DNA from 4 places in the Gordonia sp. 852002-51296_SCH5728562-b genome. Region 1 is predicted to be linked to each of the others. Evidence: predicted binding sites of a transcription regulator. Region 1 holds the regulator's gene; each other region holds the start of a gene.
What was found. The regulator LexA, encoded in region 1, represses DNA repair genes until DNA is damaged. The targets are predictions, from matches to a motif close to CGAACANNTGTTCG.
Positions count from the first base shown of each region.

Region 1 (2,203 bases):
ACGAGCAGACACGTCTGTACCGCGACGTGTTCGAGGCGTTCGCGGGCCAAAAAGTCGTCATCAGAACGCTCGACGCCGGCTCGGACAAGCCGCTGGCCTTCATCGAGCACCCGGACGAGGCGAACCCCGCACTCGGCGTGCGCGGTAACAGAATCGGCGATGACCACCCCGAAATCGTGCGAACTCAACTCGACGCGATCGCGCGCGCGGCAGAAGCATCCGGCACGACGCCGTGGGTCATGGCACCGATGATCGCCACGGCCGCAGAGGCTGCACAGTTCGCCGATCTCGTCCGTCAGCGTGGTCTGACGGCCGGCGTGATGATCGAGATCCCTGCAGCGGCAATTCTGGCGCCGGCGATCCTGGCCGAGGTCGACTTCGTGTCGATCGGAACCAACGACCTCACGCAGTACACGATGGCCGCCGACCGGATGTCGGCAGAACTTGCCGAACTGACCGACCCGTGGCAACCCGCGGTGCTCGCACTCATCTCGCAGGTCGCGACCGCCGGCGCCCAGCAGGGCAAACCCGTCGGCGTCTGTGGTGAGGCCGCGGCCGACCCGTCGCTCGCGTGTGTGCTCGTCGGACTGGGAGTCACCTCGCTGTCGGCGGCTCCGGCGGCGACAGCAGCAGTCGGGGCGAAGCTGTCGACGGTGACCATGGAGCAGTGCCGAGCCGCGGCCGCTGCCGCGCTTGCCACCTCGAGTCCGGCACTCGCCCGACGTGCCGCAGCCGAAAAACTCGACCACTGATACAGACCCCGCTGGTCAATGACCTGCGGGGCCCGGTTCAGCGCATCACACCCGGCGCATGACCGTCACGACCTTGCCGAGGATGGCGGCGTCGTCGCCGGGGATCGGATCGAAGAGCGGGTTGTGCGGCATCAGCCAGACGTGGCCGTCTTTGCGTTTGAAGGTCTTCACCGTCGCCTCGCCGTCGATCATCGCTGCGACGATGTCGCCGTTGTCGGCGACATTCTGCTGACGTACGACAACCCAGTCGCCGTCGCAGATCGCGGCGTCGATCATCGATTCGCCGACGACGCGCAGCAGGAACAACGAGCCCTCACCGACGAGCTCACGCGGGAGCGGGAAGACGTCTTCGACCGCCTCCTCCGCGAGAATCGGACCGCCCGCCGCGATACGGCCGAGTACCGGAACGAACGTGGGGGTCGGGAGATCTCCGTTGATGGCATCGGAGTGATGTGCATCGGGAGCCTCGGAGACGTTGACCGCTCGCGGACGGTTGGCGTCGCGCTTCAGCAGGCCCTTGCGCTCGAGAGTGCGCAACTGGTGTGCCACTGATGAGGTGGACGTGAGGCCGACGGCGTCGCCGATCTCTCGGATGCTCGGCGGATATCCACGCTCGCGTACCGACTTTCGGATCACATCGAGGACGCCACGCTGGCGATCGGTGAGTGTTGCCTCGGCGACGGCCGGATGGATCGGTGTCTCCTCGCCGCCTCCGCTCTTCTTGCCTTCGACGCTGCGACCGTTGCCCTTGGGCGACGTCGGGCTGCGTCGTGACTTCTCTGTCATCGGTTCCGTCCTTCCTGATGTTGATGCGGCTGCTGTTGTGAACCGGCTGCTGTTGTGGAGCAGGTGGTGGGGTGCGTCTTTCATCCATCGTCTGGCGCCGACAGTAGCGGAGGCCACTGACAACATCAAACATTTGTTCGACGTGTCGCAGGACTTTGTCGGACCCCTCTGGTAGAACTCGAACATCAGTGCATCGAACGCTTGATCGACCATTGGAGGTAGCGATGACCAGCTTGATGACCAACCCGGTGACCCGCACGATTCCCAGCCCGTCGAGTGCATCCGCGGCAACACCGCCGACCACCCGATCTGCAACGCCCCGACCTGCGTCGACGACGCGTTCTCGAGTTCACCGCGCCACGGTGGTCAGTGGACGCGCATCGTCGAATGCCGTGCGTAGCGAAGAGCTGCGTGTGGCGGGACATGTTCGAACAAGTGAGGTCCGACGGGCCGGCGCGGACGTCTCGCCGCAGCGCCGACGTCGGATTGCGTTCGATCACGGCACCTCTACACGTCCGGCAGGCACGCGATGCGCCGGTGGCGTCGGCGAGATGGTGGCTGCCCGTCGCCGGCGCGCAGCGGTCTTGGCGGTGCTCGCCGGAGTCGGGTTGGCGCTGACCGTGTGGGTCGTCGGGACCGTCGGTGCCGACTACCAGCGGGCGAGC
Region 1 is NZ_LZMI01000003.1:23,904-26,106, forward strand. Features, by position in the region: gene ptsP (phosphoenolpyruvate--protein phosphotransferase) at 1-752, shown strand, start outside; gene lexA (transcriptional repressor LexA) at 798-1,538, opposite strand; gene A5766_RS24810 (LysM peptidoglycan-binding domain-containing protein) at 1,763-2,203, shown strand, end outside.

Region 2 (2,203 bases), on a different contig from region 1:
CGCCGGGTCGGGGTTGGATCGCCAACCGTATCTCCCGCGATCGGGGCCGTCGGGGATCTTCTCTGTGGTGAACTGCCCGGGGCCGTCGCCGACCGCGCGGTTGTGGGGTCCGCAGGCCGGTGCGAGCTCGTCGATGTCGGTGCGTCCGCCCTTTGCCCAATCCTGTTCGGCGTGATGGATTTCGGAGTGACTGAAGGGGCGGGGGCAGTCGGGCATGGAGCATCCGCCGTACTGCGCGAACAGCATGAACCGCTGCGACTCGTTTGCGAGGCGGTTGGCTGTGCCGAAGTAGAGAGGCGCGCCGGTGTGCTCGGAGAACACGGCCAGGTGCATGACCGATTGAGCGGCCAACCGGATCAAGTCGGGCATCGGGATGTCGGCGCCGGTAGTGGTCTGTCCGTAGCCCGCGTACTCACGGAGCTGCGTGTCGGAGATGCGTACGACGAGGTGTGGCGGAAGTCCGCGATGACTGGCGCCGAGCAGCCCGCCGTCGAGGACTGCCCTGAGAATTGCGGAGAGCGCGTCGTGGTTGCGCTGCGACTGGGTGCGAGTGTCGCGGGCCGCTGCCTCCTTGAGCGCGCCCGCATCGGCGAACTCGTTGCTGCCGGTGGGAGAGGCCTCGTCGTCGGGATTGTTCATTCCGGGTGCCGCCCACGCTGCGAGTGCTGTATCGAGCATCGCGCGGGTTGTGGGATCGAGGGTGCCGAGAATTCGTGACATCGACTGTGTGTCTTGATTATCGATGGTGAGGCGGCGCTGACGCTTGCGGTCGTTGTCGTCGGTGATCGTGCCGTCCGGGTCGAGGTAGGCGAGCAGACGATTGCCTGCGGCGAGAATCTGGCGCGGCGCGAGATTCTGTGCGAACCCGGCAACTTCGGCTTCGGCGCGGGTCAGCTGTTCCGCATCGATGCCCTGCGGGATCTTGTTCAGAACAGTGAGTGCTGCGGTGAGGTGATCGGCACCGAGTGCGCCGCTGCGCAAGGCGTCGGCGAGCAGAGGGTAGGTAGGGGGCATCGTGTCGCCGGTGATCGTGAAGGTCTCTTCGAGGGCAAGGATCTGCCCTCTGCGCTTGGTTGCGTCGTGTAGGCGCAGCGGGCCCATCATGAAGTCGGACAACGAGTGTTTGCCGACAGCACGATAGGCCGCACGATTGGACACATCCATGATTCGACTGTTGCCGATCGAGATCATTCTGCGCACCGCGCGCTCGTGCTCGATCGCCGTGGCCGCCACCTCGGCTTCCGTTGCGCCACTGGTATCGACGACGTCGAGCTGGTCGAGCAATGCATGCAATTGTTCATACAGCGCAACAGGATTCGACGCATCATCGTCGCCCGTTGGTTGCCCCTCGTGGATGTCTGAAGTCTCGGTCCCCATGCCGCCCGTCTCCGGTATCGAACTTATGTTCTACATCCAACGTACCCGTCAAATCGGACATGTCAAGGAGAATCTGTCTGGCTGTTGAGCAAACTTCCCGGGCCGGTTCGTCGACGCCATCCTTGACGCGGGGCCTTCCCGCCGCGAGGGTGGAGCGCATGGTCACCGTCGACGACACCGCAGCCGCCCGCGCCAGGTTGGCGTATGAAACTCTCGAGCCGTTCCACGTCCTCGCCTACTTCAACCCGGGACTCACTGCGGCACAGAACGATCTGGGCCTCGACGCGCATGCATTCTATGTCGGAGCACGCGGCGCGCCGCTGGGCGACTGTGCAGGCCCGGTCGTCGTCTCGTCGTTCTACAACTTCGCGCCCGAGCTGATCACCAACGCCTGGGAGTCTGCGCGCAAGGTCGGTCTCGACAAGGTTGCCGCGCGCCGAGAGCAGATGCTCGACGCACAGTTCCGCGACATACTGGGCGAGCGGGTCGTCGAACCTGAAATGGCTTCTCTCGCAGAACGTTACCACGACATCGCGTCGAACCTCCCGATGGGAGGCAGGCCGCTTGCGGCGGCGTGGGCGGGGCTGACGCCACCGAATTCCGCCCATCTCGCGCTCTGGCACGCGCTGTCGGTGCTGCGAGAGTGGTGGGGAGACAACCACATTGCGGTACTCGTCCAGAACGGTCTCGACGGAATCGACGCGGCAACCTTTCACGAGGCAGGGCTGCCCGACCAGACGATTCGACGTCGAGCATTGGGTCGACGACTCGCCCAGCTGACCCGCGGCTGGTCGGACAAGGCGTGGGAGGCGTCGGTTGCCAGGCT
Region 2 is NZ_LZMI01000040.1:15,169-17,371, forward strand. Features, by position in the region: gene A5766_RS07425 (DUF222 domain-containing protein) at 1-1,377, opposite strand, end outside; gene A5766_RS07430 (SCO6745 family protein) at 1,536-2,203, shown strand, end outside.
Region 2: the regulator LexA is predicted to act here: its motif matches at 1,396-1,409, upstream of A5766_RS07425 (DUF222 domain-containing protein).

Region 3 (2,203 bases), on a different contig from region 1:
CTGTGCGGGAGCCTCGTCGTCGCTGGAGAGCGAGAGCCCCAGTTGCAGCTTGCCGACCGGGATCGCCGCGAGTACCAGCACCGCGAGACCCGCGACAATGAACGGGATGGGTCGCCGAACCACCATGCGGCCGAAGCGAACTCCGTTGGTGTCGGCGGTGTCGGATTCTTCTGCGTGCTTGATCCACGGGATACGTGGGGTGAACGCGAAACGTCCGACGGCACCGAGCAGCGCGGGGATCAGGGTGAGCGCGGCGATCACTGCCATGAACACCGCGACGGCGGCGCCCGCACCCATCTGGGTGATCAGCGGGATTCCGACCACCATCAGCGCGACGACCGCGATGATCACGGTCAGCCCGGCGAAGACCACAGCGGAGCCGGCCGTACCGACCGCTCGACCCGCGGCGTCGGCTCTGTCACCGCCGCGCTTCACCTCGCCGCGATAGCGGGAGACGATGAACAGGGCGTAGTCGATCGACACGGCGATGCCGAGCATGGTGACGATCGCGGTGGCGGTCTCGTTGACCGTGATGACCTCGGCACTCAGCCGCAGCAGCATGATGGTGATCATCACGCCCATCAGGCCGGTGATCAGCGGGATGAACGCGGCGACGAGCGCTCCGAAGGCGACGATCATCACCACGAAGGCGACGGCGAAGCCGATCAACTCAGCCTTACCGCCCGCCTCCATCACGCTCATCAGCGAGCCCGTGGCCTCGACCTGCAGACCGTTGCCCCGATGCTTCTCGAGGATGTCGGTCAGCTGCTTCTTGTTCTCGACGGTGAGGTCGGTCAGCTCGATGTTCTGCCGCACCTGGATCAAACCGACCTTGCCACCGTCACCGAGGACCGACGACGCGAGCTCGGGTTTGGCCGTGGCGACGGTGACAGGGTTCAGAACCGTCGCCTTGTCGGTCAGCTCGGGCAAGGTGTGCAGGTCGGCGACGAGTGCGTCGATCTGTGCGGAATGGGCGGCCAGCCCGTCGTCCGCGGCAACGAGGACGCTCGTCGAGGCCTCCGATTGCTGCTTCATCGCCTCGGGGAAATACTCCTCGACCTGCGAGGTCGCAGTTCCGGAGTCGGTTCCGGGGAGTTCGAAGTCTTTCGCGAACTTGGGGTTCAACGCACCCACGAGTCCGATGAGCAGCGCGGCGATGACCACCCACGCCCCGATCACCCACCACTTGTGGCGGAACGAGAACCGTCCCACCCGAAACAACAACGACGCCATCTGTGTGCACTCCCTCGAGAAGACTCGGACATTCCGGCAGCAACTAAGAAGTGTTAGTTGCTAACACTTGTGCTCCGGTATACCGATGGGCGGCGTCGGTGTGCCACCTCCAAGCCGCGATTGTGAGCGACGTCCCATGCGAGTCCTTCCGGCCGCGTTGCGAACACGTGTTCGATGTTGGAGTAGGCTGTGGCCCATGAGCGCAGGAGTCCAGGGATCGATCTTCGACCTCGACGCCGAGTCACCGCGGCTGCGCGACCTCGGATCGCATGTCGAACGTCGAGTCCTGACCAAGGGCGCGTGGGTCGATCTGCGGCCCGGATGGATCGCAGGCAGCACCGACCTGTTCGACGCTCTGCTCGCCGACGTTCCGTGGCGGGCCGAACGTCGTCGGATGTACGACAGAGTTGTCGACGTCCCGCGTCTGGTCTGCAATTACCAGGCGAGTGACGAGCTCCCCGACCCGCTACTCGTCGACGCACGCGCCGCCTTGACCGCGCACTACCGCGACGAGTTACCCGAGGGCTTCGCGACGGCGGGTCTCTGCCTGTATCGCGACGGGTCGGATTCGGTTGCGTGGCACGGCGACCGGTTCGGCCGCGGCGCCACCCACGACACGATGGTCGCGATCGTCTCTCTCGGCTCTCCGCGCCCGTTGGCGTTGCGGCCGCGCGGCGGCGGAGCGTCGTTGAAATTCACGTTGTCGGCGGGCGATCTGTTGGTGATGGGCGGGAGTTGTCAGCGCACCTGGGAGCACGCGGTACCCAAGGTCCGCGGCGTCGGCGCGCGGATGAGCGTGCAGTTCCGACCGCCCGGCGTGTGGTGAGCGGGAGACTCCCAAAGATTCTTGGAACCTTTACCCCCTTGGGTGCGTCAGAGTCTGTGCCGCCGGTGTCAGCCGACGGGAACATCTGACCGCGACATCAGGGGGACCGACACGTGACAGCACCTCAACTGCCGCTCGATGGCA
Region 3 is NZ_LZMI01000062.1:6,805-9,007, forward strand. Features, by position in the region: gene A5766_RS11115 (MMPL family transporter) at 1-1,233, opposite strand, end outside; gene A5766_RS11120 (alpha-ketoglutarate-dependent dioxygenase AlkB) at 1,430-2,059, shown strand; gene A5766_RS11125 (hypothetical protein) at 2,173-2,203, shown strand, end outside.
Region 3: the regulator LexA is predicted to act here: its motif matches at 1,394-1,407, upstream of A5766_RS11120 (alpha-ketoglutarate-dependent dioxygenase AlkB).

Region 4 (2,203 bases), on a different contig from region 1:
CGGCCTGCGGGTTGCTGCGGTTGAAAGCCTCGCCGTGGTCGACGTCGGCGCGCCATACCGGGTTGCTGCACCCGGGGAATGTGCAGCACAGCTCGCCCGAGCGGATCAGGGCGTCGAGCTTCTTGCTCGGCGTGTACCGCAGTGCCGATGAGGCGGCGCGCTCGTTGATCGCCGCGGGATCCAGGAAGTCGATCTCGGCGTCCGTGAGTAGCTTTCGGATCGTCTCCGCATCGACGACGCCGTGTCCGTCGATGAATCCGGGCATGTCGTCGTGGCCATTGATGGTGGATTCGTTGACGACGACGTGGATGACCGCTCTCGGCGAAGGCGGGACCAATGGTGCCGGTGCGGCGGCGTGGTCGGGCAGGTCGTGGGACGGTTCGCCGGCGGACTCGGCGACCTCGGCCGCCGCAGCGCAGGCCTCGCATCTACAGGTGAGGTGGCTCTCGCCGTGCGCGAAGGCGGTGAGCGCGTCGGCTCGACGTTGTGCGTGAGTGCGCGGGTCGGCGTCGTGGACGGCGTCGGCCATCGAGTTGAGCCGGGCATTGATCATGACACCGGACTCGATGGGCAGCGTGCCGCTGATGCGGGACTGTCCCGGCTGGTGCCGGTCAGGCCGTACCTGCACGTCGCGGTCGTGGTCGACGAGCTCGCGCTGCCTCTTGACCGCGGGAGGGTCGAGTTGTGCGACGACGCTGTCGACGAGTGCCTTGAGTCGTGTCGTCGACATCTTGTCGCGCGCCAGCAGTGCCGAGGCGATTCGGGAGTCGACGTCGGCGATGGTGTCGGGTCCGCACAGAGCGGTGCGTGACAGGACGACGAGGAACTGGGGCAGGTCGAGACGTCCGCACGCGAGCACCGATCCGGTGAGCGGCAGGCGATAGCGGACGGCATGCCCGGCGGTGATCAGCTCACGTGCCCTGGCGGGCGAGACCGAGAGGACCGCGCCGACGTCGGCGATGGTGCGCTCGAGTCCGTCCGGACCGAACCGGGCGCGCGGGTCACCACCGGATCTGGCGAGCGTGGTCAGCGCGTGCAGATCCTCCGGAGAGGCAACGGGACCGGGGTGCGCTTCGCCGATTTCTGAGCCGTAGTCTTCCTCGTGCTCTTCGTGAATCAGACTGATAGCCTGCAGCATTCGATAATCGGCACTGGCGCGCACCGACGCGCAGTGCGCGATGATCTCGACCAGATCGGTCTTCGACAGCTCCTCGTCCTCGCACATCTGCTCGACGATCGGCGGCATCGTCGGCGCGCCGAAGAGCCCGGCATCAGACGACGCGCCGGGCGCTGCTGCGTCGGCGTCGAGAGTGGTTTCCAAGGACATGAACCAAACATACATTCGAGGTCTGACAAAAAATCTCACCGAAGATCCGACCGCGGTATGCGCATCGAAAAAGGCGTTGCGAGCACCTCGGGGCGGGCGTACGTTCGGTCGTACACGAGAAAGGAGGTGGTCTGAAGTTGTATGACATACGGACACGTGAGGTGGCCATCCGCTAACGGCGGACCGCCTGTGACTTAGGCACTTTCGCCGGCACTTGTGCTCGTTGGCGAATACCAGATGGTCACCCGACCCCCGCATCCGGCCGTCCGGCCGATGTGCCCGTCCCTGACGGGTGATGCGGGGGTCGTTCCGTGTCTGGGGGCCTTTCATCGTCGGGGTGTTTCACGATCTGAGGTAGTGCGGCTGCATCGGGTTGTCGGGCAATTCCGACAACGAGTAGTGGATTACGCATGCGGCTGCCGATGCCGAGGAGTGAACTTCGTGTCAGAAGCACTCGTTAGCCGTGATTCGTGACAGCCAGGAGGCCGATGATGAGAACAACCAGCGCGGTCAGATCTCTCCACACGCGTATGCACGCATCGTCGAATCGCACTGCGGCAGTGCGTCGCCGCTACCTCACCGCCGACGATCCGGAGTGGACCAACGACGGGCCGACCAATTGGATCATCGGGACTGTCGAGAACCTCGGCTACAGCCGACTCGGAATCGCTGGTGCCACCACAGGTCACCTGGTCTTGCTTAACGAGGGCCTCGCCGACCTGGCGATCCTGTCGACCTCAGGTCTCTGCGGCACCGACGGTGCCCTGTTCACCTATCTGCCGAGCGGTTCGTCGCGCATCCTGCCCGACAGCGAGTTCCACATCCTGCAGGGCGAGCGTCGAGGCGGGCGCCCGGTCCTCATGGGAGAGATCATCG
Region 4 is NZ_LZMI01000062.1:105,418-107,620, reverse strand. Features, by position in the region: gene A5766_RS11615 (HNH endonuclease signature motif containing protein) at 1-1,327, opposite strand, end outside; gene A5766_RS11610 (hypothetical protein) at 1,819-2,203, shown strand, end outside.
Region 4: the regulator LexA is predicted to act here: its motif matches at 1,332-1,345, upstream of A5766_RS11615 (HNH endonuclease signature motif containing protein).